DNA from 3 places in the Bacillus sp. JJ1127 genome. Region 1 is predicted to be linked to each of the others. Evidence: riboswitches for the same ligand, from Rfam matches in the RefSeq annotation. Region 1 holds a riboswitch; each other region holds the start of a gene.
What was found. A riboswitch is a leader RNA that binds a small molecule or an ion and turns the genes downstream of it on or off. The one in region 1 is predicted to bind thiamine pyrophosphate.
Positions count from the first base shown of each region.

Region 2: another riboswitch for thiamine pyrophosphate. It lies ahead of thiC (phosphomethylpyrimidine synthase ThiC); the one in region 1 lies ahead of tenA (thiaminase II).
Region 3: another riboswitch for thiamine pyrophosphate. It lies ahead of V7183_RS20430 (MTH1187 family thiamine-binding protein); the one in region 1 lies ahead of tenA (thiaminase II).

Region 1 covers NZ_JBALQK010000211.1:1,555-16,952, forward strand. The annotation lists gene V7183_RS19305 (MFS transporter) at 1-62, opposite strand, end outside; partial or broken gene V7183_RS19310 (cytochrome P450 family protein) at 334-1,567, opposite strand; partial or broken gene V7183_RS19315 (hypothetical protein) at 1,722-2,107, opposite strand; gene V7183_RS19320 (DUF1835 domain-containing protein) at 2,261-3,265, opposite strand; gene V7183_RS19325 (DUF3995 domain-containing protein) at 3,330-3,746, opposite strand; gene V7183_RS19330 (DUF6933 domain-containing protein) at 3,803-4,330, opposite strand; gene V7183_RS19335 (hypothetical protein) at 4,405-4,713, opposite strand; partial or broken gene V7183_RS19340 (BREX system Lon protease-like protein BrxL) at 4,794-5,828, opposite strand; gene V7183_RS19345 (DUF3959 family protein) at 5,963-6,730, opposite strand; gene tenA (thiaminase II) at 7,042-7,731, opposite strand; TPP riboswitch at 7,913-8,018, opposite strand; gene V7183_RS19355 (MBL fold metallo-hydrolase) at 8,091-8,813, opposite strand; gene V7183_RS19360 (homoserine dehydrogenase) at 8,987-10,012, opposite strand; gene V7183_RS19365 (cell wall hydrolase) at 10,276-10,704, shown strand; gene V7183_RS19370 (class I SAM-dependent methyltransferase) at 11,384-12,088, shown strand; gene V7183_RS19375 (hypothetical protein) at 12,239-12,643, shown strand; partial or broken gene V7183_RS19380 (DUF1697 domain-containing protein) at 12,734-12,988, opposite strand; gene V7183_RS19385 (hypothetical protein) at 13,266-13,610, opposite strand; gene V7183_RS19390 (ParM/StbA family protein) at 13,633-14,784, opposite strand; gene V7183_RS19395 (DUF1697 domain-containing protein) at 15,251-15,398, opposite strand, start outside.
Region 2 covers NZ_JBALQK010000131.1:1,900-14,757, reverse strand. The annotation lists gene V7183_RS13505 (hypothetical protein) at 37-186, opposite strand; gene V7183_RS13500 (cytochrome ubiquinol oxidase subunit I) at 458-1,813, shown strand; gene V7183_RS13495 (cytochrome d ubiquinol oxidase subunit II) at 1,806-2,831, shown strand; gene thiC (phosphomethylpyrimidine synthase ThiC) at 2,935-4,695, opposite strand; TPP riboswitch at 4,922-5,037, opposite strand; gene V7183_RS13485 (lactate permease LctP family transporter) at 5,282-6,937, opposite strand; gene V7183_RS13480 (metal-binding protein) at 7,310-7,804, opposite strand; gene V7183_RS13475 (YkvA family protein) at 7,855-8,220, opposite strand; gene V7183_RS13470 (LTA synthase family protein) at 8,976-10,904, shown strand; gene V7183_RS13465 (D-amino-acid transaminase) at 11,543-12,427, shown strand; gene V7183_RS13460 (C40 family peptidase) at 12,638-12,858, shown strand, end outside.
Region 3 covers NZ_JBALQK010000228.1:196-5,171, forward strand. The annotation lists gene V7183_RS20415 (ABC transporter ATP-binding protein) at 200-949, opposite strand; gene V7183_RS20420 (ABC transporter substrate-binding protein) at 946-1,944, opposite strand; gene V7183_RS20425 (ABC transporter permease) at 1,941-2,717, opposite strand; gene V7183_RS20430 (MTH1187 family thiamine-binding protein) at 2,689-3,009, opposite strand; TPP riboswitch at 3,111-3,212, opposite strand; gene V7183_RS20435 (methyl-accepting chemotaxis protein) at 3,296-4,976, opposite strand, start outside.

The DNA of each region.
Region 1 (15,398 bases):
AAGCGATTTTTTAATACTTGTGACATACCGCTTTTTTGTTTTATTTCTTCATTTGTTGACATAAAAAAACCTCCTATTCTACATTCTGAACAAGAGGTAGCACAAATTATATGAAAAAGACTGTATATTCGCAGTGCGAAACACATCCCTTTTATACAAAAATGTACATACTAATCCTATTCAGAAGAAGATTTCGTTTTTTAACGAAGATTTCTTGAAAAATAGAATTAGTTGATCATTGGGATGTTTTCACCCTTCCGTTTCCATTTTAAATGCCACATACATACTCTATGTGAACGAAATATAATGTATGCATGTCTCAAAATATCTATTCTAGAAAGTTAACGGCAATTCCTCTAAGGAACGCATTAAATAATTGCCTTGCCATTTAATCTCTTCTCTCTCCTTTTATTTGTAATGCAGGCATGCGTTTTAACAACGTTGAAATTGCAATTTTTGCTTCTAAGCGAGCAAGTGGCGCTCCCAAACAAAAATGACTTCCATGTCCAAAGGCAATGTGCCGATTATTTTCCCTAGTAATATCAAATACTTCTGGATTCATAAAGATCTTTTCATCACGGTTTGCTGAAGCTAATGAAATGTTTACCATATCCCCTTTTTGAATCTCTTGACCTTGGATTGTAAGAGCTTCAGCTGTCCAGCGTGCAGTTGTAATTTCAACTGGAGAGTAATAGCGTAATCCTTCTTCAATCGCTGAGTCAATGAGTTCTGGTTTTTCTTTTAATAACTGTAATTGATCCGGGTTCTCTAATAATGCGAGTACTGTATTAGTAATTAGATTCACAGTGGTTTCATGCCCAGCTACAATGAGTAACATAATCATCGAATACAGCTCTGGTGCACTTAATTTACTTCCTTCACTTTCAGCCTGAATTAATCCACTAACTAAGTCTTCTTTTGGTTCTTTTCTTTTCACATCAACTAAATACTGTAGGTATGTAATAAATTCAGAGAGCTTTTCTTCGTTTTCTTTTATTTCTTCGGGTGTTTCAGGTGAAGCAATTACCGCATGAGACCATATTCTAAATTTCTCTTGGTCCTCTTTTGGAATACCAAGCATTTCGCTAATTACATTGATTGGTAATGGAAACGCATAGTCATTAACAAGATTCAGGGAATGCTTATGTTCTACATGGTCTAATAAAGTATCCGCAATATGCTGAATACGTCCACCTAATTGTGAAATCATTTTAGGAGTAAACGCTTTTTGGATAAGTGATCGCAAACGACTATGATCAGGCGGATCTGAATTAAGCATATGTTTCGTTAAATAATCACCGTTTTCAAGAGAAAGAAATGGCTTTAATCCTTCTTGAGAAAATACATTTTCCGGATTTTTCTTCAAGCGAGAATCTTTTAAAAGTGGCAATGCATCTTCATATCTTGTAATGAGCCACTCTGTCCATAGCTCACCCTTATATACGAACAAAATAGGTTGTAGTTCACGTGATTCCTTATAAATCTCATAAGCATCTTCTTTAAACTCCGCAGAAGCTAAATGAATACCATCTTCAATGTTTCGGCCAACCTTGTTTTTTAAAGACATTGCACTCCCTCACTTTCATTTTGTGTAGAAATCACTTCAACATATAAATTATAACTCACAAAAAGTATGAATATTATAATTTTTTGTCAAAACCTTACTTTGAAACTTGAAAAATATAAAAAAATCAAAGAGAAGATCTCCTCTTTGATTCTCTCTAAGCAAAGCACATAAAATTACTGATTTGTTGGTATCGATAACTGACTTTCCGGCGACGGCCAGCTTGCCACGTGTAACCTGATACCCCAAAAAACCATAAATCTCTTCCAAAAGGACCTGGTCGATGTAGACGCAAGTACCCCCATCTCCCTAAACAATTACACATCAATGATTTCATATTCCCTATTTGTGCAGGTGCAGCGAATGCTGACGGTAATGATGGTGCCTGTGATGGAGGTGGTGACGTCGGCCATCATCAGGTCTATACTCTTCATGATCAAGCTCTCTCAGTTCCATCGCTTCTTCATAATATCCTTGGTTTTGTGGATTATAATACATCATTTGATCATACCCTATACCTGGATAATTCGGTTGGTTATACATATGAAAAATCACCTTCTTTTTATTTGTCACTTTAAAACATTCATATGTAATACTTCACCCAGAGGAGGCTTATGCATCGCCCAAATTTGTCTTTCTGAATTCCATTTATATAGCAAATTCATTTTACTAACTATAAAAAATAAAGCTCTGCTGTTATCTATTTAACATAACACTGTAATAGCGCATTGCTTTTAATGATCCTTTCACCTCAAATGTCCCTTTCTTGATTAAAGCCTGTAAGCGATATTCTAGAAAAACATCTCCCACTACTTGCTCTATATGTCCAAGTGCTTCTCCAATTACCCGCGCTGCTTTATAGAAAGCTTTATCTGCTCCTATTCGTTTCGCGCACTCAACAATAAAATCATCAAAATAATCTTCTTGTACAGCATGCACTGCACTATCTTTCCAGATTCGTAATAACTCTGTACTAGTAGATAGAACTTCCCATTCTTTTTCGAGTGCTGTTCGAGTCTCTTCAGCTAAAAATGACTTTTCTCCATATTTCTTAAGAATAATTGCTAAATTCTTTGATGATAGTTCTCCCGTTCCACGTATGCCGTACTCTGTTTGTAATAGTTTTCTATGAGCCTCTGAAGTATTGATGATTCTAATATTTTTCTTATTCTTCAACTCGGCAAGCACAAAACAAAGTCCTACATGTTCATGAGCATTATCCGCTTTCCAAATTGTAATTGGTGTATCGTTTGAAATGGACTGTATTTCTTCTAATGAATGAATCAAACTCGGTAAGTATTCTTCTTCAAAATAAAAATCATATGAGTTTAAGTTGTTGGATAACCATTGCTGGCGAGCAACCTGACCTGACTTTAAACCCAATTGATGAATGGGACCGACAGAAAATGCGTCAGAGAATGAAATGACATAGTCTTGATTAAAACCTTCTTCTTTCAGTATGTGTTTTAAACAACCTGCTGGTGAATCACCGAATGCAATATGTACATGTTTACTATCTAAAATATTTAATTTCGGTTTTTGAGATTCAATCAATTGTTTTGGTATTTCCGCCAACATTTTGATCGTTTCTTCATCTTTATTTTTTTCTATTAATTCAAGTTGGAGTAGAATGAGGTGAAGTAAAGATCTCACTTCTTCCTCTGGCATGCTATCAATGACTTGACTTAACTTATCTTTCATGTATTTCCCTCTATTCATTTCTAAAATCATGTAGTTTATAGTGTGACATAGATTTAGATTGCTTTTATTTAATAATTGCCAGGAGAAATGAAACAGATAAAAAAGCACAAAGCGGGATAAATAACATCGTATCCATTTTGGCGAAATACGTATCTTTTTTTCTCTTAAAAATGCCGAAATAGTTAAACTCACCAATTACCCTTATCCCAAACACAAACATACAAATCCAAGAACCGATTTGAACGAAAACATATGGAATGGATAAAACAAGGATATTGGCCTGCAATAATAAAAGTACCGCTGCTATACTTAACAAAAGAGCAACCAATAACGTTCCTCCAGTACTGGGTGTAAAAGCCTTTTTACCAGATTCAGTTGGGATCACAGCATGTGTGCCCCATTTCCCTCCGAATGCCCAGTAGACGTGTAGTAAGCTAATGCAAAATAAGAGACATGCTGAGATGGTGATGATAATGAGCATTGTTAACACCTCCGTCAATTTATAATGCTTCTTAAGAACACTCTCCAAATAAAAATTTATTTATCTAGCAAAAATTGTTGATTAAGGGCATCTCTCATCATTTCAACTGGTTGTTTTGATAACTTCAGCATATATATATGATTAAGATTTTGATTCATCTCCGCTAAATCTATAAACTCCTGCTGCTTTTCTACTAACTCATAATAAAAATAATGATCTACAGCAAAAATGGACTCATTTATTTGTGAAAGAATACTACGATTATTCGTTGCTGCATATTGTACAATTGAATCATGATTTAAGTATTGTTCAATCATTTCTGGCTCAATGCCATCTAATAATAAACATGTTGTTAAATTCTTCTTAAATACAAGATCTAAGTTTTGCAAGTCTTTCTTTAATACCCCGTAAATAACAAAGTGGTACCTTGTAGCGTTATTCATAATCATTACACATTTTTTTCGTCCAATTTTAAAAAGATTTGCATGCCAACAATATAGTGGATTGAAATCGGCAGTATCTACTTTTTGAACTTTTATTTTCATTTCATCGGCTAATTTTTTTGTACATTGGATAAGTTGCATATTATTTTTCCTTTCTTTCTACGTTAACAATTCTATTTTCAGTCATATGTATTTCTTACACGAAAAATTATTCATTAAGAAAAATTCATCCATCTTCTATAATGTTCTTTTTTCATGTCTTGTTCGGTAAACATATTTAATTCTTTTTTAGCTTGAAAAATAAGAAACTCGTCATTCATTGAATTATGAAACATGGACCATATTTTTTGATTCTTCTTATGAAAATCATGAATAAGTTCTGTTAGTTTATAATACGGTAACTTTCCTTCTTTCCATTCTAAGAAATTTAGTGAAAGTTTTTCAAGTTCAGCTTCCGTTAATGTTTTATGATATAGATTCACAATTTCCAAATCTCTCTTGCGTTCTGCTTTTGATTTTTCCATCGTACTCGCTTTCCTCCTAAAACATAATAAGCAGTCACCTTTTATATACCTTGATGACTGCTTATTATGATTATATTCACTTATTCCACACCTAAAGCCTTAAACACAGCATCCTCAGCACTCTGATAAAATGCAATTTGAAACTTAGCAAATAATTCCGGTGGAACGGTTGGAATATCAACAGCGGCTGTCATTGGAAGAAGAATTTTCTTAGCGCCTGAATCAAAACAAACTTGTAGTACCTTTGCTAATTCTTCTATCTTATTCATCGTACCACTTATACTAATAGATCCTAACACAACCATTTGACTTTGCACAGGTTTATTTAAAGTACCAGAACATAATGCAATAAATGCTACAAGCGATAATTCGCTAGTTAAGCCAACACCATGAATATCTTGAATGTGCATGAAATAATCTTTCGTTGTTGTACTAATTGTGCCGCTAATGTTTTTATTATTTGCTTTAAAGAATCGAAAAGCAGTGTCAATGCTTTCTTTTGCATCGCGATCCGAATTTAATCCTGTTCTTTCAAATTTACCACTGCCGTTTACAACTTCTGTTTCTAACTTATAAGTACCAATCATCCCTGTTTTCCCACGAGCAACAGTATAAATATGTCCAGATTTGTTTATCCCCTCTGGAATTAACGTTCCTCCCCCTTGTTCCGAAACAGATACAAACTCTTCATTCATCGTTTCATTATCAATGTAAGAAAAATTAACATCATAATGTTCCATTCCGCCAATTTTCTTTAATTGTTCTTTTACTCGTCTTCGTCCTACTAATGCATAGAAGCATTTCTTCCACATCATCTTTTGTATAATCGCCGTTTGGATATAACAGTTTAATCAAACCAAAAACAGTTTTCCGCACTGTGATAACATCACGTTGATTCAAGTTGTTTCCCAATCTAAAGAATTGATCAAGTGCATCCGAGAAAGAACGTTTACGCATTTCTCTTAAAAATTCAGCTAAATGATGGAGTTTGGAGAAATCTCTTTATAAATATGAGATTTCCCCGTTCCTCTTGGTCCAAGTTCACACAAGTTATAATTATTTTCTACAAGCGGCTCCATACCTGTAGAACGAATTAAAACATCAATCCATTCTTCTCAATTATTTCCTTATAAAATCTCTCAATAATTAAAATATCCATATCTTAATTATTATACAGCAAAAAACCCGCAACACCCCATCCATTACATGAAGGGTATTGCGGGTTCAGATATTTATATAAGCATTTTCTTTATGCGTTATAACGATTTCTTCTGCGTTCCATTCTTGTTTGGCCTTGTGTTGTTTCTGTTTTCTGATGTTGGTACTCTGTAGGCACCGTATGATACGTTGGAGCTCTTTCTTCACGATTTGGTTCATACGTACGTATTTCTTTTGATTTAGCAGATTTCCCGCCGAATTTTAACATCTTAACTTTTAATCTCGGCAAACTCGGAATACGAATCTTAAATGTAGGCTTAATTCGTTTCTTTTTTTGTTTGAATAGATTTGTTGTTCCTTGTTTTTCATTACTATTGTTACGATTTAGTGCGTATGCAAGCAATCCACCAAGTATAAAGCCTACTACTAGTATAAGTAGATACAATCGTTCTGTAGTCAGTAAGTTCATAATACGCCCAAGAACTGCTAATGATTGGATTTGTTTTATATCCCATAGTAAAGCTCCCCATAATGCAAGTAAACCTAAAGTAATTGCATATGTACGGAATCGGAACACGAATGGAATCAAAGCAATACATGCTGCAATTTTTGCATTTGCTAGTAACGAGCTAGTTGTTACGTATTGATTCCAAATTGCCATAAGGAGTGTGATAAATGCCGCATAAGCTAACCAACTACATATTCGTGAATGCATTCGTTTTGCATAGTAACTTCCGAAACTAGTGAAAAATAATAATCCCCCGATAAACAATGACAATTCTAAAGGGATTTGCTTCATAAAACCCGCAATTGGAAACAAGCAGCTGAGCAGCATTAACAGTACATCAAGTTTCTTCATAATTTCTCATCCCTTTCAATTTTTTAGCTTCTATATCGTAAAGCAAATGTTGTTGTTTTTCTAGCATTCCTCACTTCTAAATAATCACAATACAAAGGCATGTTTCATAGCTTAATACTACTATTCCTAAAAGACATCTTAATCCTGCTTACATCAAAAGTAAACAAAAAAACAAAACTATAATTGACAATAGATAACTACATTTGTATACAGAAATGACAAATCCCGCTATTTATGGATTAGCGGGATTTTCAAATTATCTTAAAGAATGATACCTCTTTTTATTCATATCTGATTATAACTATTCCGACTTATAGAGTTACATCTTCTGCTTTTTCATTCACTGGCCACTTTTCTAATGTATAAGCCATTTCCCAAAACGAGTATTCATATTGACTACTAATAACAAAGTGTTGTTTCATACGCTTACGATCGGCTTCTGTTACTGTCGCAGCAATCCTATCTAATCGTGCGATTTGTTCTTCCACTAAAGTACGGAACCAATCCGATCCATATGCTGCAATCCATTCTCGATAAATCGGTTCTTCAGGCTTACATTCTTTCAAGCGTTCACCAATTTCATAATAAAGCCAATAACATGGTAAAATTGCTGCAATAATGTCTCCTAAATGCCCTTCATAAGCAGCACGATACATGTGTGATGTGTACGCATAAGCAGTTGGCGCTGGAACAAAAGAAGCCTTTTCTTCTTCAGTGATTCCTAATTTTTTTGCAAAATTCTCATGCAGTGATAATTCAGCTTGATATGTATTTTGTGCATGATGCGCCATACGAGCTGTTGTTTCTAATTCAATAGCTTTTGCCGCTCCTAACGTTTGTACTCTAGCAAAATGACTTAAATAATATGAATCTTGTAATACATAATAGCGGAAACTAGATAAATCTAACGTTCCTTCCCCTAATTTTTTTACAAATGGATGCTGGAAACTTGCTTCCCAAATTGGATGAACTTCTTTACGTAATAGCTGTGAAAATGACATTTAAATCCCTCCGATGAATATGTATAAAATTTCTTATTAGTCAATTACTAACGATTCAACTACTTAGTCCAAATCTAAATGAAATTTCTCTTAATATAGGTACTCAGTATAGAAATGATCAATATAAAAACCACTTTCTTTAGACAAGTAAAAAAAGTGGTTTGGACATTATAAATATCATTTTCTGTCACTTCCACTTCCCTACGCTGGTATGAGCCAGATCAGGTCCCAAGGGTCTCAAAAGTACTCTTTGATCTCAGCCTATATAGGCACCCCTAGCGGATAGATAATAACTATGTAGTTTTGATATTCATCATAGCACAATTCAGAAAACAGTCAAATATATGAGTATAGAAGTATCAGTTATTTAGTCCTACTAATTTTTCAATCTGTTCCTTCACATTCAAATCACAAACACCGCCGTGATAACAAATCACTCTCTCAATATCAAATTCTAAAAATCTTCTAAGCGATTCTGTAGCTGTTTTCATATCTGGTGTTGTTCGCGGAACAGGCCCGTTTAAATTTCCACCAACATATACCATAGCGTCACCTGTGATTAATGTTTTATGCTTTTCACTATATAAACTAATATGTCCCGGCGTATGCCCTGGTGTATGAATGACTTCAATGCCTCCAACAAAGGGCAATCTTTGTCCATCTTTTAATATTTGATTTACTTTTGCTTTAGGAGGATTTTTATATAGGAATTGCATAACTTCTGGAAGTGCTTCCCACTGATCTTTACTCATTTTACTTGGATCTGTTTTCATTAAATGCAATTGCCCTTCAATATATGGCTTATCTAGTTCATGTGCATACACTTCAATAGATTGATCTGCTTTCTGTTGTATTTCAGGAAGACTTCCAATATGGTCTATATCTTGATGAGTTAAAATAATTGCTTTTAACTGTTCAAAGGGAACACCAACATCATTCATTGCATCATGAATTTGCTTTAATTGTCCTGGCATACCAGTATCGACTAATATAGCTGCTTTTTCATCCCAAAGTAATGTTGGATTTAATTCAAATCCTTGGATTTTCAATTCTAAAACTGACAGTCCATTTTCTATTTTCATGTTACATTTCCTCCTCGATACATAGATTAGTGAAGTTATTGCTCTTACTAAAATGTATCACGCTAGAGGAAAATACGTCAATTAACAAATAATTAATCATAACACAAAAATAATTATTTGTCAATATTTTTCGTTGTGATTCTCATTTTATTAAAAACTGATCTTCTTTTTTATCACATATCTTTTCGATACAAATTAATCAAATCTTTCAACGCCGCAGCAGCTGCCCCTCTTGGATTTGATGCACCTCCAATGGAAGTAACTTTACCCATCGTATCTGTATGGAAGGTGACTCCTTTTTCTGTTCCATTGACATTAGCAAGCGGATGACCTTGATTCAATTCGCATGGACCTACTTTTAATTTAACAATTCCAGAACTATCTTTATATGCTGTAGCTATTAATTTTAGAGATTTGTTCTTTTCCTTTGCTTTTTGGATATCTTGCTTTGTAATATGTTCTATTCCTTTTACAAATATATCATCCAGTGAATATTCTGTTTGTAACAAGCTATTTGCCAATAATAATAGTTTACAAGCGCTGTCCATACCATTTATGTCTAATGTAGGATTCGTTTCAGCAATTCCTTGTTCCTTTGCTTCTTGCAATGCTTGTTGAAAAATTATATTTTTTTCATCCATTTTTGTAAGGATATAATTCGTTGTCCCATTCAGTATGCCTTCTATCTTTTCAATTTGGCATCCTGCTAGGCTAAATTGTCCAATATCTAATGTAGGTAATGCTGCGGCAGTCGCACCGCTATAACGAATACGCACATTTTTCGACTTTGCTTTTTCTTTTATTTCTTTCCAATTTGTAACAAGTGCACCCTTCGAAATGCATACAACATCCATTTCATGTTGGATTGCTTTTTGGATGTAATACTTTGCAGGTTCGCCATTTTGTAAGTTAGTAGGCGTTGCCTCAATTAGTACATTACCATTCCATATCATTTCCGCTTTTGCCTTCGGATCATATACTGCATAATTTCCTAACGCATTCGTGCCTATTCCAAAAGTAAGAAGTTGTTCTAGGTGTAAACCGTTACCATCATAAATAGATACATCCCGCCCAACAATCCCTACTATTAAAAATTCGATATGATACCTTTCTTTTAAAGTAAATGATTTCTCATACACTAAACGTACAAGTTCTTTACTCACCGCTCCATACCCTGTTAAAACGACTTTTATTTCCATGTTATTCCCCTCAATTCTCTTGGTGTGAACCTATTAATTCCCCATATCTCCATCATAGTATTCTATTTGTGGTATTGCATTAGCTAATTTTTAAAATAAATAGTTTTATAAAACAATCGAATGAAATAGATCTAATGAAAATAGAAATGCTAATACTTTTTATTTATTGTTCTCCTTTTCTTTAAAAATAAACTTGTAAAAGCACTAAGTTTATTTTCCTTACATAAACTTTACTATAATACTTCCAGAAAGGTGGTACACGTATGCCTCTTATTCCCTACACTGAAAGTGATGTTGATTTGTTAGCACGTTTAATTCGTGCGGAGGCTGAAGGTGAAGGACCACAAGGCGAACAACTTGTCGGTTGCGTTGTAGTAAACCGTGTATACTGTGATTGCTTAGATTTCAAACAAATACGTACTGTACATGATGCAGTGTATCAAAGCCCAGGTGGATTTGAAGCAGTGCAGTATGGATATTTTTACCAACGTGCTCGTGAGTCAGAAAAAGACATAGCAAGACGCGTCTTACAAGGTGAATGGCGCTGGCCGGCAAGATGGTCCCTTTGGTATTTCCGTCCGACAGGCAGTTGTCCACCAGAGTGGTATAATCAGCCATTTGCAGGACAATTTAAAAGACATTGTTTTTATGAACCAACTGGTGATGAATGTCCGAAAATGTATACGAGATGAAAATTTACGATCTATAATCTATCAGTTACAATCTTAAAAACACAAGGATTTGTATTCGCAAGTCCTTGTGTTTTTAGTTATGTTATTAACAAATTTATTTAACTTGTATTTGAAGTGCTACGTTACTTACTTTCAGAAATCTGATCATGACACTAATTTTTCAATACCTATTACATAAATAAGCAAATGAGGACCGTCCGATTTATTAATAGTAAATCTATACCGACATACACCCCCTCTTTTTAGATGGGAGAGAGGATCTGGCCATTCATAGAAGCGGTCAAGCCCTTTTTCTGCCACATGCGAAGTAAAAAACAGAAAGAACAAACGAGCGGAGGTTACTTTTTATTCTACATAGCAAGAATTTAGATGTCGAAAAATTAAAATAGATTTATATAATACTAAGGGGTACTTTTTGATTCCACCGTTGATGCCTAACTTTTCTGAATCGAAAGGTTTATTACAATTTTTATCGAATTGTATATAAGTCCATTTGATAGAAAGAAAAAATCGCTAGAACAATTAGAATGCAGTATCAGTGTCTAAATTAAGGAAATGTCTTCACTAAAATGAATAAACATCATTTTTCCAAAAATTTGTACACTGAATAAAAACAAGAGTCAAAGACTGTGTCTAACTTATTAGTTTATTTAATCATAGGAAACTGTAGGTGAACAAAATGAATCGAATTGAGCACATTAGACAAGAAGAAAAAAAATATCACGATCTTTGTTATGACCAATACAAATTATTCGAAGCTGGCTCTTGGCTTCATCAACCTGTAAAAACAGTAATGGAGATGATGAATTATTTTGAAGGTCAAGATCAAATAAAAGTACTTGATCTTGGTTCTGGCGTAGGAAGAAATAGTATTCCAATCGCTCAAAAGATAATCGATGGTGGCGGTAAAGTTACATGTGTCGATTTACTGGATTCCGCATTAACAAAATTAAAAACAAACAGCAAGGAATATCATGTCTTTGATGCAATCGAAACAATCAAAGTAGAAATTGAAAATTATGATATTCAACCTGAAAGCTATGATTACATTATTGCAGTATCCAGCTTAGAACATGTTCACTCAAAAGAGGCCTTTGAAAAAGTACTCTTATCCATAAAAAATGGAACTAAACATAACGGCATCAATTGTCTGATTGTGAATTCTAATATTCAAGAAATTGATATAGAAACAAACGAAGAACTAGATGCATTAATAGAAGTAAATCTTCCTACTGAAATAATGATGAATATACTTAAAGATATTTATAAAGGATGGCGAGAAATACACATAGAAGTAAAAAATTTATCATATAACATCATCCGGAATGAAAAATCCATTCAATTAAAAACAAATGCGATCACTTTTGTTGTTCAAAGATTATAACCTGTAAAATAATAAAGTGGTAATTATACTTACATCCACACTACGTATAATTACCGCTTTTATTCGTGTAAAATACATTTGACACCCTATATTTCCATGTTTATACTATTGCATGCAAAGACTTTTCTACACTTAAGGAGGGGTGAAAAAATGAATCGAAAGAAAATTGTTCTCATAATTACCTTACTACCGTTAATCGGGCTGCTTATGCACGGAACCTATAAATACATAACCGAAGGAGAAATCTTGGGTGGGACAATTTTTGGAGTGTCTTTACTCCTCAGTTACTTCCTAAACCATATTACATGGGGAGATCCAAACGGCATATCCGAAGAAAGTCAAGATGAAATGGGACAGCAAATTACATATAAAAGTTTCAAGGTTGGCTATTTTGTTTTAATCGGCATTATGTTTGTTTTACTAATTTGGACAGAAGAATTTTCTATGCTTCATTCACTTAATAACATTCATAATTTCCCTTTATTTATTACGTTTTGCTCTTCATTCCTTGTTATTCCATTTGTAGAATTCATTGTTTCTAGAAGATACCAATAAGAATACTATTCATGCAAAAAAGCCTTGTTTCTCTCTTTATTTTAGAGAAAAACAAGGCTTCATTTGTAAGGAGTTTAATAGTTCTTTTGTTTACGATAGGATTTCTTCTGCCATTGCGCTCAGTTTGTTTACGGTTCTCCAGTTACGCAATGTTGCTAGGGTACGAAATTTTTGAAATTGATTTGTTAGTTTAGAATTTCGAATACTCCTCTTGAAAAACAAATATACTTCTTTCCCTTCAATATGATAGTCCTCTACTTCATTTTTAAAACGAAGTAGTTGCTCAACTTCTTCGTCAGAAAGATCTTCAGCCAAAAAAGCGACGTGTAGACTTTCACCTTCTAACTTTCCTTATGTATGCTGACCCTCACTTAATTTGTGCGCTTCTCTACTTTTTTGTTCATTACACTGAACAATATGACTAACGATTGGTTTTATTTTATCAGCTTGAATAAGACGACTCAATTCCTACAGTTGTTTTCTACTTGGCTGTAACCACAATTTAATCTTCTTTGCTAATGAGGTGAATTTCATTCTATACAAATAGATTGAACAACTATACTTAAAATGCCACCGCTAGCTTCATATGTATAGCGGTGGCATTAAGTATATTTTTACATGTTTAAAAAAAAGGACAGTCTATTTGATCAATATATTCCCAAGGCTCCTTTTCCATACATCTCGCAAGTTCTTGTTTTTCCATCATTACTTTTTTACAAGGACTGACTTCAAATTTTAACGTAGATGCATGTTCAACATATAAAGAAAAAACATGGCTGTTCGGTAAAGTTTTCGATACATCAACATCTCCGACCTGTTTAAACAATTGCTGTACACCGTAAAAAAAGAAGCTTGTTACATTCGATTGTTTATTCAACCAAGCAATCATTTCTGGAGGTACCGAGTGATTTATATATATTTTTACTCTATCACCACGTTTATATCGTTTATATCGTTTACGCCGCATGCTTACACCAACTAACTTAATGTTAAATTCGTAATTCTTTTTGTTTATGTTCCCTATACCTTGGAGAACAAGTGTATACTAATAATCCACGTGCATTTGTGAACAGTGGGTTTTCTACAAAAGTTACATTTTTCAACCTTCCTTTTTGTTTTAAAATCGATTGCAAGCTATTTTTAATGATGACTGCTCCCCCACCATAAATAAATACGTATGGATCATCTTTCATATCGTCAATCTTATTGATGATATCTGTCGCAACCCGTGCCGCTAAACTTAGAAGTGCCTGTTGTGACTCTTCTACTAATAAAGGATTTCTAGGATGATTCTCATTTAAATAAATTTGATTAAACTCTGTAATACTATCTATCGCTTTTGTCGGATACTTTCTGTTCCATCTTGTAATGATTTGCAATAAAGTTTCTTTGACTCCATAGGCCAACCCTTTACTCAATTGCGGCCTGAAATTCACTCCATATGAAACAACCTCCTCAGTTGTACCCGCACCTATATCAAAAGATAATAATGTTTTGTCAACGAAATCTATCTCAGAAATTATATCGTTTTCTTTTTCAACTTTGTGCTTTAAAACATTTCCTTCCTCATCATACACAATCCCCCAAGTACCAGATGCTCCTTCAGGTAGGCACTTACAAAATTCAACCGAGACGTTTATTGTGACATCTCTTCCATTTGGATAATGAAAAACAATCTTATGAGTTCCCATATAACGTTGCGCATTTTCTGCTGCTATTTCTTGTGTAATAATCTGCATTGGAAGAGCAACTGATAAATCATAACGAATATTGATACGATTCGAATTCGGATTATGACGCATAGCACTAATTGCTAAACCTGATAAAATTGTAAGAATCATCAATTCATCTGTTGACTTATTAGATTTCTTTTCCATTTCTGTCCCTTTTAATTGATCTTGAATAACTTTTTGCCCAACAATGTAACGTACGTTGTTTAGCATTAAAGATGGAGAACTAATGGTTACATCAATGTGATTTTCTAATTCAGATATTGGTATATCCACTTCATCCAATAAACCTGTTGATTCTCCAACGTATAGCGAATAAATACTTGGAATATAAATTGGCTTTTGTCCTTTCACCATTAATTTCAGACCATTATTTCCAGCGTCTGCACCCGCTTTTAGAAGTATAGACATAGATACCCCCTAATTTAATCTGACATCCCTACCCAATATATGCAGACTCAAACTTTTACATTCAATCCAGATAAAATCTTTTTTATTAATGTGCTTCATTTTACAGTGAGCAATACCCTTATAACCGAAGGAATAATTCTAGGGGAACCATATTTGGGGTCTCTTTCATCCTCGGTTATTTTCTAAACCAAATTAGTTTCAAAATAGGTTATTTTATTCTAATTGGTATTATGTTTATTTTATTAATTTTTACAGAAGGATTTTCTGTTTTCTATTCCCTTCATAACATTCATAACTTCTCTTTATTTATTGCGTTTTGCTCTTCATTTCTTGTCATTCTATTTGTAGAATTCATTGTTTCTAAAAGATATCAATAAGAATACTATGTATGCAAAAAGCCTTGTTTCTCTCTTTATTTTAGAGAAAAACAAGACTTCACTTGTAAGGAGTTTAATAATCCTTTTGTTTACGATAGGATTTCTTCTGCCATTGCGCTCAGTTTGTTTACGGTTCTCCAGTTCCGCAACGTTGCTGGGGTACTAATTTTTTGAAACTGGTTTGTTAGTTTAGAATTTCGAATACTCTTCTTGAAAAACAAATATACTTCTTTACCT
Region 2 (12,858 bases), on a different contig from region 1:
AAAAAGACAATCGATTTCGATTGTCTTCTTTACTCTCTATCCCTCACACGCTTCTTTTGTAGGCTTATATAGCGATTGCACAAGACGATCATATTCACGCCGCGTAATTTCTTTATTGTATAACTTTAATAACAAATCTTTATGCTCTTTTGAAAATGCCATTTTGTTAATGACTTCAGGATACATAAAACATCCCCTCCATTTCACATGAACTTCCTCATTCTGTTAGTTTCAGCCACACCCTAAACAGAACTCACGTTCGCATAAAAATTATAAAAGATTTTGCTCTAAAACACAAACGAAATATTTTCCCGTTCTTTTTTTGAGCTTTTCTGAATATTTCAGAATCATAATACCATATTCACTTTTTAAAATACATATATATTTTTGGCATCTTTTTGAATAAATTTTCCAATTCGATCAGAAAATAATGGTAAAAATGAAAAGGAGTAGAATTATGGATACTGTTACTTTGTCACGGGCTTTCTTCGGTTCATCATTAGCATTCCACATTATTTTCGCAACACTTGGAATCGGACTATCTTTAATGATTTTTATAAGCGAAGTATTATATCACTGGAAAAAAGATTCAGATTATGCCGTCATGGCAAAAAGATGGACAAAGGCTTTCGCCATCCTTCTCGGCGTTGCAATTCCAACTGGAACAATTGTCGGTGTACAAATTTCACTTCTTTGGCCCGGGTTCGCCAAAATTGTCGGTCAGGTAATTTCTGTACCCTTTCAAATTGAGATTTTTGCCTTCTTCTTAGAAGCGTTATTTATGTCTATTTATGTATATGCAGCCGATAAATTACCTCCATTTATGAGACTCGTATCTCTCTTTTTCGTTATGCTCGGTGCTACTGCATCCGCTGTGTTAATCACTTCAGCAAATACATGGATGAACACACCTGCGGGCTTTTCTATGCATCCAGACGGTTCCGTTTTTAACGTTGATCCATGGAAAGCATTCTTTAATCCGAGCTTTTTCACAAGCTCCTTTCACGTTGTAATCACTGCTTATGCAACCGGAGCGGCTGTCATCGCTTCTATCGCTGGATTTAAATTATTAAAACGAAATACAAGCGCACGGGAAATTGCTTATCATAAAAAAGGATTATTTTTAGGGCTTGTCGTCACATTTATTACTGGTGCAACGATGTGGATCTCCGGCCATGAATCCGCAATTGCTTTACATGAGCATTCTCCAGAAAAATTAGCGGCAGCGGAGGCATTATTTGATACGAAATCCCACGCTTCTCTAGCGATTGGTGGATTGGTGGATCCTGTAACCCATGAATTAAACTATGCCCTGGAAATTCCCAATATGCTCAGCTTACTAGTTGGATTAGACCCTAACACCGTTGTAACAGGGTTAAATGCATTTCCACAAGAAACATGGCCACCATTTTATACCCACACATTCTTTGATTTAATGGTCGGTACAGCCACATTTACCTTTGCTGTTGCAACAATTGCTCTTCTCTATTGGTACTTTATTTATCGAAAAAAAGGAGCAGAATTGCCGAAGTGGCTACTATGGGGAACTGCTGCATGTGGACCGATTATGATGTTCGGTATTGAATGCGGATGGATTTTCAGTTGTAGCGGTCGTCAACCTTGGACAATTTATGGAATGCAGCGCACAATCGATTCGGCCACACGCGCTGATTTTGTCGGACCTTTATTTGTAGTATTCGTCATTTTGTATATTGGACTAGGCGCTTTAACGATTTTCGTACTACGGACATTCTTTAGAAGACATCCATTACAAAATGATTTAAAGCAGCAAGGAGGAGATTCTCGTGCATGAAGCAAGTATTGCGATTATCATCTTATGGGCTCTTATCTTCGTATATAGCATGTTAGGCTCCATTGACTTCGGAGCTGGTTTTTGGGGCATGGTATACGCCAAGCTTCCAACACTTGCTGGAAAGCTTGCCAACCGTTACTTATCACCCACTTGGGAAGTCACTAATACGTTCCTTGTTTTTGTTGTTGTTGCATTTCTTGGTTTCTTTCCAAAAGCGACTTTCACCCTTGCAACGGTCATGTTCGTACCTGTGACATTAATTTTAGTTCTCGTCGCCATTCGTAGTACATTTATGGTGTTTGCCTATTCCGTACCAAAATATGAACATACCATGCGCGTTATTTCTGGTATTACTGGACTTTTAATTCCCGCCTTGCTAATTACGGTTTTACCCGTAACAGAAGGCGCCTATATTACGACTTCTGGAGGCAAAGAAGCTCTATTATACGGAAAGCTTCTTTCAAGCCCTGTAATTTATTGTTATATGTTATTCGGATTAACTTCTGAGCTATTCCTGTCCTCTCTTTTTTTAGCTGATTTTGCAAGAGAACAACGCTCAGAGGATACGTATCGTCTTTATAGACGTAATGCCATCATACTCGGTCCAGCAACACTCGTTACAGCAATTATCGCCCTTGTTGTTATGGACCCAGAAACGCACTGGCTCATGCAAGGATTAATTAAACAATTTCCTTGGTTTACAGTCTCCATTATTTTATTTGTCATCGGATACTCTTCCCTTTGGTGGACAAATAAAAAATACGATTCACTCGGCTGGCCGCGAATCGCTGTTTTAGCAGTTGTTGCACAATATGCATTTGCAAGCTACGCTTATGGCGTTGCACATCTACCATATATCATTTATCCAGATGTCACTGTATCTACAAGTTTTACAACGAAAGAAACTTTTTACGCCTTGCTTATTCTCTATGCGATTGGTATCGCAATCTTGCTTCCAGGCTTTATCTTCTTCTGGAATTTATTCTTAAAAGATCGAACGTTCTTAAAGGAGAAATAATAATAGCCCCCTCTGCTACCGTCTTAGCGAAGGGGGCTTCTATATTTAAGTTAAGTACATGTGATCAATGAAGTAAAGAGGTGTTCAAAATCGTATACTCTATTTATCGATATAAGTGACTACCAGCTTCTTTAAATTCTCTAGCTTTCTCCTCCATACCTTTTTCCATTGCTTCCGTTGTTTCTAAATCATTTTCTTTTGCATATTCACGAATATCGTGTGAAATTCTCATACTGCAGAACTTCGGACCACACATGGAACAGAAATGAGCTGTTTTTGCTCCTTCTGCTGGTAATGTTTCATCGTGGAAATCCATTGCACGTTCAGGATCTAAAGATAAGTTAAATTGATCGCGCCAACGGAATTCAAAGCGAGCTTTTGAAAGTGCATCATCACGTTGTTGCGCTGTTTTATGCCCTTTTGCAAGATCAGCTGCATGAGCTGCAATTTTATACGTAATAACTCCTTCGCGAACATCATCCTTGTTTGGTAATCCTAAATGCTCTTTCGGCGTTACATAGCAAAGCATTGCAGTACCAAACCAGCCGATCATTGCTGCACCAATTGCAGAGGTAATATGGTCATATCCTGGTGCGATATCTGTTGTTAAAGGTCCGAGTGTATAGAACGGTGCACCTTGGCAAATATCAATTTCTTTCTCCATATTCTCTTTAATTAAATGCATCGGTACATGTCCTGGTCCCTCAATCATTACTTGCACATCATGCTTCCAAGCAATTTTTGTTAACTCACCAAGTGTTTCAAGCTCAGAGAATTGTGCTTCATCATTTGCATCTGCAATCGAACCCGGACGTAATCCATCTCCAAGAGAGAAGGAAACATCGTATTGTTTCATAATTTCACAAATTTCTTCAAAGTGAGTATATAGGAAGTTTTCTTTATGATGGTATAAACACCACTGCGCCATAATCGAGCCGCCCCGTGAAACAATCCCTGTCATACGCTTTGCTGTCATTGGAATGTAACGAAGTAGTACACCAGCATGAATTGTAAAGTAATCCACGCCTTGCTCTGCTTGTTCAATTAACGTATCACGATATACTTCCCACGTTAAATCTTCAGCAATCCCATTTACCTTTTCTAACGCCTGATAAATTGGCACTGTTCCAACTGGTACAGGCGCGTTACGAATAATCCATTCACGCGTTGTATGAATATTTTTTCCCGTTGATAAATCCATAATAGTATCCGCACCCCAGCGTGTTGCCCAAGTCATCTTTTCTACTTCTTCCGCAATAGAAGAAGATACAGCAGAGTTTCCGATATTCGCATTAACTTTCACATGGAAATTGCGTCCAATAATCATCGGTTCTGCTTCTGGGTGGTTAATGTTTGCTGGCAAGATCGCGCGTCCTTCAGCAATCTCCTTACGAACAAATTCTGGTTCCATCCCTTCCCGAATCGCAACATACTCCATCTCAGACGTAATAATACCGTTACGTGCATAGTGCATTTGTGTTACATTTGCACCTTTCTTTGCCCTAAGCGGCTTGCGATCCATTTGCGGGAAGACTGGTGTATGCTGAGATGCTGCCTTCACACCATCATCTTCTGGTTTCATTTCGCGCCCTTCATACGCTTCCACATCCCCGCGCTCAACAATCCAAGCATGGCGCGGCGCTGGAATTCCTTTTTCTAGCTCAACTTTGTACGCATGATCTGTGTATGGACCGCTCGTATCATATACACGAATCGGTGGATTTGGTACACCGTTTGTTTCACTTTGCTCAATTTCACGCATTGGTACTTTCATACCTTCACGTAGTCCATCAACATAGACTTTCTTACTCCCTGGTAAACTCGACTTCAATTCAATTTGCTCAGCTGAAACAGATTGCTTCATAATTTGTGTTTCCTCCCCTTTATCATTTCAAGAAACCTTCTTTGCTCAGAACCGCGAGTCGGCTCCTAATTAGTTTCAAGTATCTTGATTTGCACTTCACCCAATCGTAATGATCGGTTCCGCTTTTCTTGTGACAAGGACGAGAACAAAACTTGTGGCCAGCGCATACCAAATAAAAAAGCCAGGTCCATAGTAAAACAAGGACCTGGCTCATAAAGACATTGTTATGTAAAGCCGTTAACTTCCCTACGCTGGTACGAGCCAGATCAGGTCCAAAGGGTTAAGAAGTTATCGCACTTCTCTCTCAGCCTAAGCATCACTTAAGCACCCCTAGTTTATCACTGATTTAATTTTCAATACTTTCCCATCATACACGATAATCAGAAAAATACAAATAAATGAATTGTATTTTTACATATCGTTTTTTGTCTGCTAGTCGATATGCCTTCTCGAACAGTTGATAAATTGAAACCTTAATCGGGGATGAATAGTCTCTCATGCCGTGCGTAACCATCGAGTTAGGGTTATGAAACAAGCCAGGTGCTTTCAGCACCTGGCTTGTTTGTGTTAAATTGATGACTATTGCTTACGGTATCATCCACGTTAAATAATAAGCTTGTACATATGTCATAATACCAACAATGGTTACAAAGAATAGACTATGCTTTAATGTAAATCGGAATAAGTCAGATTCTTTTCCAGCAAGTCCTACTGCTGCACACGCAATCGCAATCGATTGCGGAGAAATCATTTTACCCGTTACACCACCTGTTGTATTAGCCGCAACAAGCAATACTTCTTTTACACCAACTTGTTGCGCTGTAATTGCCTGTAGATTAGAGAATAATGCGTTTGCTGATGTATCCGATCCTGTTAGGAATACGCCTAGCCAGCCAAGGAATGGTGAGAAGAATGGGAATAATCCACCTGTTGCCGCCAATGCTAATGCTAGTGTCGATGATAAACCAGAATAGTTTGCAATAAATGCAAATCCTAATACAAGACCGATAGATAAAATCGGCATCTTTAATTCTTGTAAGGTTTCTTTAAACGTTTCAGCTGCTTGTTTTGCACTCATTTTCAACACAAATATTGAAATAATACAAGCAATTAAAATTGCTGTTCCAGTCGCCGATATAACATCCAACTTTAATATTGCTTCATAAGGCGTTGGTTTATTTACAATCGGTTCTGCCTTCATTACTAGATTGTGCAAACCTGGAATTTCAAACTTAAAGACAAGACTTTCTAGAGCCCCGCCTGGAGCAAATAAAGATTTAAAGAATTTCTGACTCCAAATAACTACCATAATCGTTAAAATGATAAATGGTGACCAAGCCTTTACGACTTTTCCCGCTGTTAATCTTGGCATAGATGCAGTCGTTGCTGCCACTTCAGCATTTTCTTGATTAGATTGGTAGATTTCTTTCGGTTGCCACACTTTCAGGAATAACGATAAACATACTAAGCTGACAAGCGCTGATGTAATATCCGGAAGCTCTGGCCCTAAAAATGTTGCTGTAATAAATTGTGTAATAGCAAAGGAACCGCCAGCTACAAATAATGCAGGCCACGTTTGTTTTACTCCTTTGAAGCCATCCATTAAAAATACGATAAAGAACGGAACAAACATTGATAAGAATGGTAATTGATGCCCAGCCATTTGCCCGATTTTATGCGGATCAATACCTGTTACTTGCCCCGCAACTGTAATCGGAATCCCCATCGCTCCAAATGCTACTGGTGCTGTATTAGCAATTAAGCAAAGCCCAGCCGCATATAAAGGATTTAAACCTAGACCCGCAAGAAGTGCAGCAGTAATTGCTACTGGTGCACCAAATCCTGCTGCCCCCTCCAGAAACGCTCCAAATGAGAAGCCAATTAAGATAACGAGTAGACGGTGATCATTCGTAATTGATAATACAGATGCACGAATTACGTCAAACTGTCCTGTTTTTACAGAAATTTTATATAAGAATACCGACATGATAATAATCCATGCAATTGGCCATAACCCGTATAAAAAACCATATCCAGTTGCTGCCATTGCCATTGTAAACGGCATTTTATATGCAAATATTGCAACTAAAATTGTTAATACCACTGTAATAAATCCTGCCACATGCCCCTTCATGCGAAAAACTGCTAAAGCCAAGAAAAAAAAGATAATTGGAATAAGTGCGACCGCTGCGGAAACCCAAATGTTACCGAACGGATCGTAAACTTGCGTCCATGTGTTCATTGTCCCTCTCCCTTTCTGTAATCCCCTGTTTTAAAATCCTCATAATCATATCAATAGACTATCCGGTCATCATACCTTTCAGTCTAAAATAAAAAACGTCCAAGGAAAACGTTTTCATATCACTATATTTATACTTTACCATATCATTTCCTTTTTGGGGATATTTTTTGAAAATTTTATTATTTTAAACCGAATTTCTGCTTATTTATCCATTTTCTATTTATGAATAATAAAATAACTTTTTTTAAACAAACGTTTGATTTATTTTCAGAAAAGCTATCACCACAACCTTCCTCTGCTTAAACAAACGTTTGATTAAACGTTGTAATCAACCTTGAAACACTAAAAGAGCACTCGCAATTCGCAAGTGCTTTATCTTCTTCGTCTTTTCTTTTTTCTTCGCATAATTCTTTTACGACGTGTATTCAATTGATCCGCTATAATATGAAGTGCGCTTGCAGCAATAACTCCCATTACAAATGTCACTAATGATACATCGTGCTCTTTTGCCATTTCTACTAGCTTTCCGTCTAATACTGTTTCATTTAATATGTATAGAAATGGAGAAAAGACTAGTAGCATATACAAGATACGAATAAGGTCACCTATTACAATCGTATGCGTTAAAAAAGAACGATGAGGCATCACACATTGATACGGATACCAAAAGATCCGAAGTAATCCCCATTTATTATAGGCATTACTATGAGTATCTAAATCCGGTGTTAAAAAAAACGTACCAATTAAAAATCCAATCCCAAAAGTTAATAGAAAATCAAAATTTGTTAGTCCATATGAAACAAGCATAAACAAAACAATCGGCAGGGAAAGTAAGTTTATTTTCGTATGTGTTTTTCCTGATGGCATAGTGCACTTCCTCGCTTATGTTCGTACTGTCAGTCTATGACAGTTCTCACCTATTGATCTAATTTTTGATCGATAAACGATGTATCTATATCCGAACCAAACCAATCCGCTAATTTCATCTGTGCTTTTTCCTTCACATCTTCATTTACATGCATAGATGCTTGCAATAATGCAGCCGTTAATGCGCCTAAATCATCCGTATAACCAATCCCAGCTATAAAATCTGGAATCGCATCAATTGGTGCAATAAAGTAAGCAAGCGCTCCGATGATTGTTGCCTTTACCCGTTTAGGAACATCTGGCCTTTGCAACACATAAAACAGTAATAAACTCGCATAAATAACCGACTGTCCTGCTTGTTTTGCTACATGTTTTACTTTCTTCCAAAACGCTTCGACTGAAAATTTCCGCTCCATATAAACAGCCCCCATACTTTTTTTCATTATCAAAAAAACAGATATATCTTCTAAAAAACTAGCTTCGTTATTTAAGAAAAAGTTCATCAAATATACACATAGCTTACCAATGGAATTTCATTTTAACAGATAACAAACAAAAGAACAAGCGTTCGTATATTTTCTATATAGATACAAGTTAAAAAACCGACATCCCCCCTTTTTTAGATGGACGAGAGCATCTGACCGTCAGGGCCTTTTCCTACCACATATAAGGATGAAAACAAAGGGAGAATACAAGTGCAGGTCATGTTTTATTCTGCATAGCAGCGACTTGTATATTGAAAAATTAAAATGGATTTATATAACCATGTTCCCTCATAATAATGGCTTCCTAGCGGATTACATCATACTTTCTACTTATATTTCTTAATATAAAATATTGAATTCTGCTTAACATTCCCCTTTATCTTTGTTATATTTTCTAGTTGACGAGCATATAAACCAATGTTAAAGTTTTCTCTGGCAGTAACAATTAAAAAATACAAAAAGATGTAAAATGTTATAGTGTTTCTCAGAACTGAATTTTGTTGTATAATACAGAGATGACGTTATACTTATGAACCAACAAAAGAAACCAAAAGGGTATGCATAGTTAAAGTCGTACATGGGTGAATATCAAAAACTCTACTCATTGCAAAGAAAACTATGTATTTTTTATTTTAGCATTTTTCGCTCCAAAATCGACCAAGCCTGATAGAGAAAGGGTGGAATGGATGAAGGAATCTTTAAAATCACAATTTCATAATGTACGTTTTACTCTGTTCGTTGCTTTGGCTGTATGGCTGAAAACTTACATTATTACACGTACGAGCTTTGATTTAAAACTTGAATCTTTCATGCAAGAATTTATCTTATTCATTAGTCCATTAGCGACATCATTACTGTTTGTGGGTCTTGCATTATTCGCAAAAGGGAAGAAACGGAACTATATAGCACTTGGAATTGATTGTGTTTTAACAATCATTCTTGTTGGTAACGTAATGTTCTATGGATTCTACAATGACTTCGTTACTTTACCAGTCCTTTTCCAAACATCCAACTTTGGACAGCTAGGATCCAGTGTAAAAGAACTACTTAACTACAAAATCATCGTTGCATTTGCCGATATTATTCTTTTCTTCGTGCTATTAAAGAAAAAGAAAGACTTCGCAAAAACGGAACGTGTATCACGTCCAATGCGTTCTTTATATTTCGTTTCAACTATTGCTATTTTCTTCGCAAACTTAGGTCTTGCAGAAACTGAGCGCCCAGAGCTATTAACTCGTTCATTTGACCGTGTTATGCTCGTAAAAAACTTAGGTTTATATACACACCAAGTATATGACCTTGGCTTGCAAGCAAAATCAAGTTCACAAAAAGCATTTGCTGATGGTAGCAAATTACAAGAAACAGAAAACTATGTAAAAACAAATCAAAGTAAACCGGATCCAAATATGTTTGGCGTTGCCAAAGGGAAAAACGTAATTGTCGTTTCTCTTGAATCACTACAAACATTCTTAATTGGTGCAACTGTAAATGGTCAAGAAGTTACACCATTCTTAAACCAATTTGCAAAAGAAAGTTATTACTTTAATAACTTCTTCCACCAAACTGGACAGGGAAAAACTTCAGATGCTGAATTCTTAGTAGATACATCGCTATACCCATTAGACCGTGGTGCTGTATTCTTTACACACGGTAACAATGAATATACAGCAACCCCAGAAATTCTGCGTCAGCAAGGATATTACACAGCTGTATTCCATGCAAACAACGCAACATTCTGGAACCGTAACATCGTGTACCCTGCACTTGGTTACGATCGTTACTTTAACGAATTAGATTATAAAATTACACCTGAAACAAAACTAGGGTGGGGTTTAAAAGATATTGAGTATTTTGATCAATCAGTGGATATGTTAAAAAATATTAAGAAACCGTTCTATACACGTTTCCTTACTTTAACAAACCATTATCCATTTGATTACGATGAGGGAACAAAGTTCATTGAACCTTATAACTCTGGTGATGGTGTATTTGACCGTTACGTAGTAACAGCTCGTTATTTAGACGAAGCGTTAAAACACTTTATTGAACGTCTAAAAGCAGAAGGTCTTTACGATAACTCTGTTATCGTATTCTACGGTGACCACTATGGTATTTCTGAAAATCATAACCGTGCAATGGCACAGTTCTTAGGCAAAGAAGAAATTACAACATTTGATCATATGAACTTACAAAAAACACCAATGTTTATTCATGTTCCAGGTCAAAAAGAAGGTAAAACAATTTCAAAACCAACGGGTGAAATTGATATTAAACCTACAATTCTAAACTTACTTGGTGTTGATTCAAGCAATGACATTCACTTCGGTCATGATGTATTCTCACCAGATTATAAATCATTCGTTGTTCTTCGCGATGGAAGCTTTGTAACAGAACAATATATGTACACAAATAATACATTCTATAATCGCGAAACAGGCGAGGTCGTACAAGTACCAAAAGATGAAGCTCAAGCAATGATTGACCGTGCACAAAATGAACTGCACATGTCTGATAAACTCATTGAGGGAGATTTACTTCGCTTCTCTGACAGCAACAAAATCAAGACTGGCGAAGTAAAAACCGTTATTAAAGAAGACAAAAAGGGCGCCGAGTAATCCCGGCGTCTTTTTTTCATCCTCATTCATCATCTCTTTCCTAAACATAGTATTTGGAACTATATACTAAGATGTTAAAATTACATAATCTTCACTAAATATTTACATAAAATTTATGAAACATCTTTATAATTGAATTTATAAGCAAAGTCGCATATATTCCCCGTCTCTCATTTCAAACTTTATGAAAAGTTTCCTTTGGGGAATGTTAGGAACTTTTGTTAACAATTTTCTAGTGTTACTGGAAGTAACACGAATTGTCTTTAAAGGACGTTCTGATTTGTCATCCATCAAGCCTTTAACAAGACAATGTCCCTATGAAACATAGCTATCCTCCTTATGCAACATTCATGCTGAATGTTGCTTTTTTTATCGTAAAAAGCAGGATTCTTATTGCTCATTTTCGAATTTGTATATGCAAAATACAATAAAAAAATTTTCACCTTCACTGATGGCCCTTATTCATCTGATCCTTACAGGCTAGCCCCTTTTTATTTCCAGCACATTTTTTGCTACCTACAAATAGCATCATGAAAAGAATTTACATAACAACAACCAAAAGGATTTTTTACTTTAGTAAGTGATATAGTAGCACCCTTACTTTGATCACGACTCACTATTCAAACGATTAAGAAAGGATGGGACGTAAATTGACATACGAAAGATTTGTATTATGGAATGATACTGTTATTGATACAAATAAAAAACAAACGTACATACAGTTAGAAGAACGGGGATTACAATTTGGTGATGGCGTCTATGAAGTCATTCGTATCTATAAAGGAAACCTGCACTTATTAGATCCACATTTAACAAGATTATATCGCTCAATGGACGAAATCGAATTAACACTTCCATTCTCCAAAGCTGAACTCATTACATTACTCTACAAATTACTCGAAAATAATAACTTTCATGAAGACGGAACAGTCTACTTACAAGTATCTCGTGGGGTCCAAGCTCGTGCACATGCATTTTCTTTTGATGTAGCCCCAACAATCTATGCCTATATATCAAAAAAAGAACGACCTGCCCTATGGATTGAATATGGGATACGCGCTATATCAGAACCTGATGCACGCTGGCTTCGCTGTGATATTAAATCACTAAATTTATTACCTAATGTATTAGCTTATACAAAAGCAGAACGTAAAGGTTGTAAAGAAGCACTTCTCGTTCGTAATGGCATCGTCACAGAAGGGAGCCACTCTAATTTCTTTCTTGTAAAAAGCGGTACTCTTTATACGCATCCCGCCAATCATTTAATCTTAAACGGGATTATCCGTCAGTATATTCTATCTTTAGCCAATAAACTACAAATCCCTGTGCAAGAAGAACTATTTAGTATTCGTGATGTTTATAATGCAGACGAGTGCTTTTTTACAGGAACAACCGTGGAGATTTTACCTATGACACATCTTGATGGAATTGCTATTTTGAACGGTCAAGTTGGTCCAACCACAAAATTACTACAAAAATCATTTGTACAAAGTTTTTCGGTTTCTGACATCTCATTATCTTAAATGCGTATAGTTTCACTCTAATCATTTTTCAATATATGGATTTCTAGTGAAAATCAAGGTGGTAATTCACACCTTGATTTTGTTTTGTAACCTTTTTGTCATATTCGGATTCCCTTATAAGACTTGACAGTAATCGACATGCCTTTTAGAATTTTTAACAGTTGGTAAATATTTCATCACTATATTACAGACAGAAAGGAATCGACAAACATGAAAAAATATCTTGCTGGTCTTGCGGCAGTGTCTGTAGCAGGAGGCGCAGCCCCGACACTTGATAACGTTCAAGCTGCACCTGAACAAAATGCACAAAAGCCTGCTGCACAAGCTATTCAAGCCGCATCACAAAACAATTCAAATTACAAAGTGACTGCTGACGTATTGCTCGTTCGCGCAGGGTCTAGTACTTCTCACGATATCATCTCTCGTGTTTA
Region 3 (4,976 bases), on a different contig from region 1:
TATAGAAAAAGCACGCTTATATGCGCATCATAAAAGTGCTTATTCATACAATTCTCATGTAAGAGTTATCGAAAATCATATGAATCACAGAGAGAAGGCGTTAGCTTTTATCGCTAATGCCTTTCTTTTTTGTTCCGTTTTCTTTGAACATTTCTCTATAATAAAAAGCATCTGAACACTCTCTGTTCAGATGCTTTCTTTACTTTCTCATATAAGGAGCTAATATTCTTAAAATCTCCGTTTTATCTTCTTTTAGCTCAAGGGATGTTAACATATCCATCGTTCGAGGACGAGGTAAGTTAACTTTCACCTCACCTACAATTGCTGCTGGTCTTTGTGACATAATAAACACCCGATCAGATAGTAATATTGCTTCATCTAAGTCATGCGTTACCATCACAATCGTTTGTTTCTCTTGATGCCAGGAATCTAGAAGCCAACGATGCACTTCCATTTTTGTGAAAGCATCTAACTTTCCAAATGGTTCATCAAGTAGCATAATAGGTTTTTCACATAAATAAGTACGAAGGAAACTAATCCGCTGTCGCATACCACCAGATAATGCATCTGGATAATGATTTGCATATTCAGACAGACCAAATTGTTTTAATGCTTCCATTCCTTCTGCAAGACGCTCTTTCTTCGGCTTTCCCTCAATTTCCAATGGAAGCACAATATTTTGCAAAGCTGAACGCCACGGAAGCAGTAAATCTTGTTGCGGCATATAACTCACGATATCTTGTTTTTGGACAAGTTCGTCATTATACATTACCTCTCCACTAGTCGTCTCTTCGACACTCGCAATCATATTTAATAACGTACTTTTTCCGCAACCACTTGGCCCTACAAATGAAACAAATTCACCCTCGTGTATCGAAGCACTAATCTTCTCTAACACATTTTTCCCATCGAACGCCTTCACAACATCTTTTATTTGTAATCCGCTCATTTTTCACTTGGAAGGAATTCATTTGTAAAGGCATCTTTTACATCAATTTTCTTTTTAATAACTTTGTTATCATATAAGAAATTCATGTAATTTGTCCAAACTTCTTCCTTTTGTACTCCCCATGCTTTTGCATCATCCTGATATTTTGTACTTAACCACTTTTGGCTCTCTTGCACTAAATCTTTATTAATATCTGGTACGTTTTTGATTAAAATATCAGCAGCTGCTTTCGGATCCTTAATCGCAAAATTATATCCTTCCGCTGTGGCACTCATAAATTTTTTCACAAAATCTTTATCTTGTTTCGCATGCTTTTCACTTGTAATAATAACAGGGCTATAAAAATCTAGTGCTGGATCTAAATCTTTTACCATAATTGTATTTAATTCTTTTCCTTGGCGCTTCGCTTCGATGCCATCCCATCCATAGTAAATCCATTCAAAATCTGCGTCACGACCAATCGATTTAAAGAAATCTGTTTGTCCAAGCACAATTTTGTTTACTTTACTAAAGTCCGCTTGATGTTTATCCATAATTGTTTTTAATGTTGCTTCTTCCGCTGGTGCTCCCCAGCCTCCATAACGCTTGCCTTCAAAATCTTTCGGTGAAGTAATATTATCTTTTTTCAAAGATGCAAATGCAGATGTGTTATGTTGAATAATTGCTCCAATCGAAACAACTGGAATTCCCTCAACACGTGCAGATGTTACATTTTCTTGATAACTCACACCAAAATCTGCTTTTCCTGAAGCAATCATTTGCTCTGCTGATACATTATCACCCGGTTGAATAATTTCTACATCTAAACCTTGCTTCTTATAATAATCTTTCGTCTTTGCTACATATAAACCAGTATGGTTTGTATTTGGGAACCAGTCTAAAACAACTGTTACTTTCTTCCCTTTATCTGTACTTTCTTCTTTCTTCGCCGGATTACAACCAACGACACCTACTGCGAGTAGTGCAGCTAGCATAACTTTTAAGCCTTTTTTCATTTTCTGTCTTCCTTTCTGTATATCCATGGTGCTGTTATTCTTGCCATAAACTCTACGATAAAATACAAGAGCAATGTCACCATGACGATAATAGCTGCGATACCGAAGACACGAGCAGTTAAAAAGGATTTTGTCGCTCTTGTGAGCATAACTCCTAATCCTTCACTTGCTCCAAGCCACTCCCCAATAATCGCCCCCATCACACTATATGTGACAGCAATTTTTAATCCCGAGAAAAAATACGGAAGCACGGCAGGGAATTTTACCTTTTGATAGATTTGCCACTTTGTTGCACGCATTGTTTGTAATAACTTGAGCATGTTTTTATCTACCGTTTGAAAACCTTCTACGATGCTAAGGGCAATCGGAAAGAAGCAAACAAGAATAACAACCATCACCTTTGGTAACATGCCGTATCCGAACCAAATAATAAATAAAGGTGCGAGCACCACGATCGGAATCGTTTGTGAAATAACAAGCAACGGATTAATTAAAATGCGAAAGAGCGGAATAACATCCATAATAATAGCAATACTCGTTCCAAGCAGAATCGCAAAAAATAACCCGATGATAACCTCTTGCAATGTTTGCAGCGTATTTGGCAGCAATAAATCCTTCATTCCAATCAGTTCCTGTACAATAGCAGAAGGCTTCGGTAAAATCCACGATTCAATTTGAAATATTGAAACCGATCCTTCCCATATAGCAATGAGAAGGATAAGCCAAATCGTTGTAATTGTTATGTTAGATCGCTTCTGGTTTTTCATATTCATCACGATACTTCCATACCTTTTCATCAATCGTTACACCTGTACTTGGACGATAATGGATTTTAATAGAAGTAATAACTTCCTCTGCACCAGCATCGACGCAAGCTTGTTGTGCACGTTTAATGACATCAAGAAGTACGTCTAATTCTCCTTCCAGTGTTGTTTCCATCGCTCCTACTTCATAGCGAACGCCTGATTGTTGTACGACTTCAATCGCTTTATCAACAACTGCATATAAATCTTTCGTTTTTGCTTGCGGTACTACTGAAAATGAAATTGTAACCTGTTGTGACATGCTAAAATCCCCCTTGCGAAATATGTTTGTAAAAAGAAAAGGCTTTCCTACCATCACGTAGGAAAGCCTTGTATGCAAGTTATTATAAAATAACATATGCTACATCACTTTAAGTAACTCCCTACGCTGGCATTATCCAGATCAGGTTGAGGGTCGATGTATTCTTACATCCTCTCAGCCAATTGGCTCCCCGGTTCTTAATTCGTTTTCATTGTAGCATGATTTATTTTATTGAACAAACAAAAGAACAAGGTGTGGATTTTTACCACACCTTTTTTACATTCTATTAACTTTTAAATTCACCAATTAGTTCTTGTAATTCTTGAGCAAGCCAACTTAAGGATGTAGCTAACTCCGCGATATCTTGAACAGACATTTCTTGCTCTTTCATACTCTCTTCTACATTGCTGCTACTATTCGCATATGTCTTAGCAATATGGGACAATTCATCAACAACTTGAGCAATTCCTTGGCTGCTTTGGAAAATATCATTTGAATTACTAGAAACGTCTTTAACTTGATTCGTAACAGATTGTGCCGATTTTGAGATTTTTTCGAAGAAGGCACCACTGCTCTGGACAAGTGTAATCCCAGATTCTACTTCTTTCGAACCTTTTTGCATCGAAACTACAGCTTCTTCAGTTTCTGCTTGTGTTTCTCCAATTAATTTAGCAATATCTTTAGCTGATGCCTCAGTCTGTTCTGCTAGTTTACGTACTTCGTCTGCTACAACAGCAAATCCTCTCCCTGCTTCCCCAGCACGAGATGCTTCAATAGAAGCGTTTAAAGCAAGTAAATTTGTTTGATTCGAAATTCCTGTGATAACAGTTACAATGTCGCTAATTTGTTTTGAGCGATTTTCTAATGAATAAATAATAGAAGATAGATCTTGCACTGCACTTTGAATTAAGTTCATTTGGTTAATGATTTGATCAATGACTTCATTTCCTTCTACTGAATGATGCTCCATACCTTCAGACGCATTTGCAACCTGTTTAGCAGCACCTGTAATCTCTGCTATTTTACTTCCCATCTCATGTACAATATGTAAACATTTTTGTACAGAAGCTTCTTGAGACTGCGCTCCTTCATTTAAACCTTCCATAGAGCTTGCAATCTCTTGAACTGCCATGCTGTTTTCCTCTGTACTTGCTGATAGTTCTTGTGAAGAAGAAGAAACTTGTTCTGCCGTCTGCTTTACTTTATCAATAATCGATTTAAATTTTTCAATTGTAGTATTGAAATAGGTATTAATAATCCCAATATCATCTGGTCGCTCTCGTAATTGAATACTTAAATCTCCCTCACCTACTTTACGTAACCCTTCACGTAACTCTTGTAACGGAGCTAAAGAACTGCGGACAATAAAAAATTGAATTACAGTAGCAATTACTAATGAAATAGAAATAAAGATTAAGCCTTGTATAATAAATTTTTGCTTTGTACTAGGAACGATAGAAGCATCTACATCAGCTGCAACAACTGCAATAATGTTTTTTTCTTGATCAGTAATTGGTTCTAATATCGTTACCCATGTACCCAAATCATCTTTATACACTTCTGTCATTTGTGCCTTCTTCGTATCCATTACTTTATGGTATGCGTTCATCCAACGATCAGGCATATCAAAATAATCTCCTGGTTTCACATTTAGGGACTCTGCTACCTTGGTGCTTAAACCAACAATTTGCGGCTCACCCTTTTCATTCGTTTTTGGACCCATTACATATGCTTGTCCCACGCTTTTTAATTTTTTTGTAACCCCATCTAGTTGCTCCGTTAGCTTCTCTTTCTTCACTCTTTGACTTGCAGGGTCCTTCGCAATATCTTCAATCATTTGCTTGTCTAACTCATTTAATACAGTATCCCCTGTTTCAATAGATTGTCTTTCAAATAAAGACATCATGTTGTTTTGGAACATATTAAAACCGAGTACTCCCATACTTGCAACAAGGGTTAAAATAACA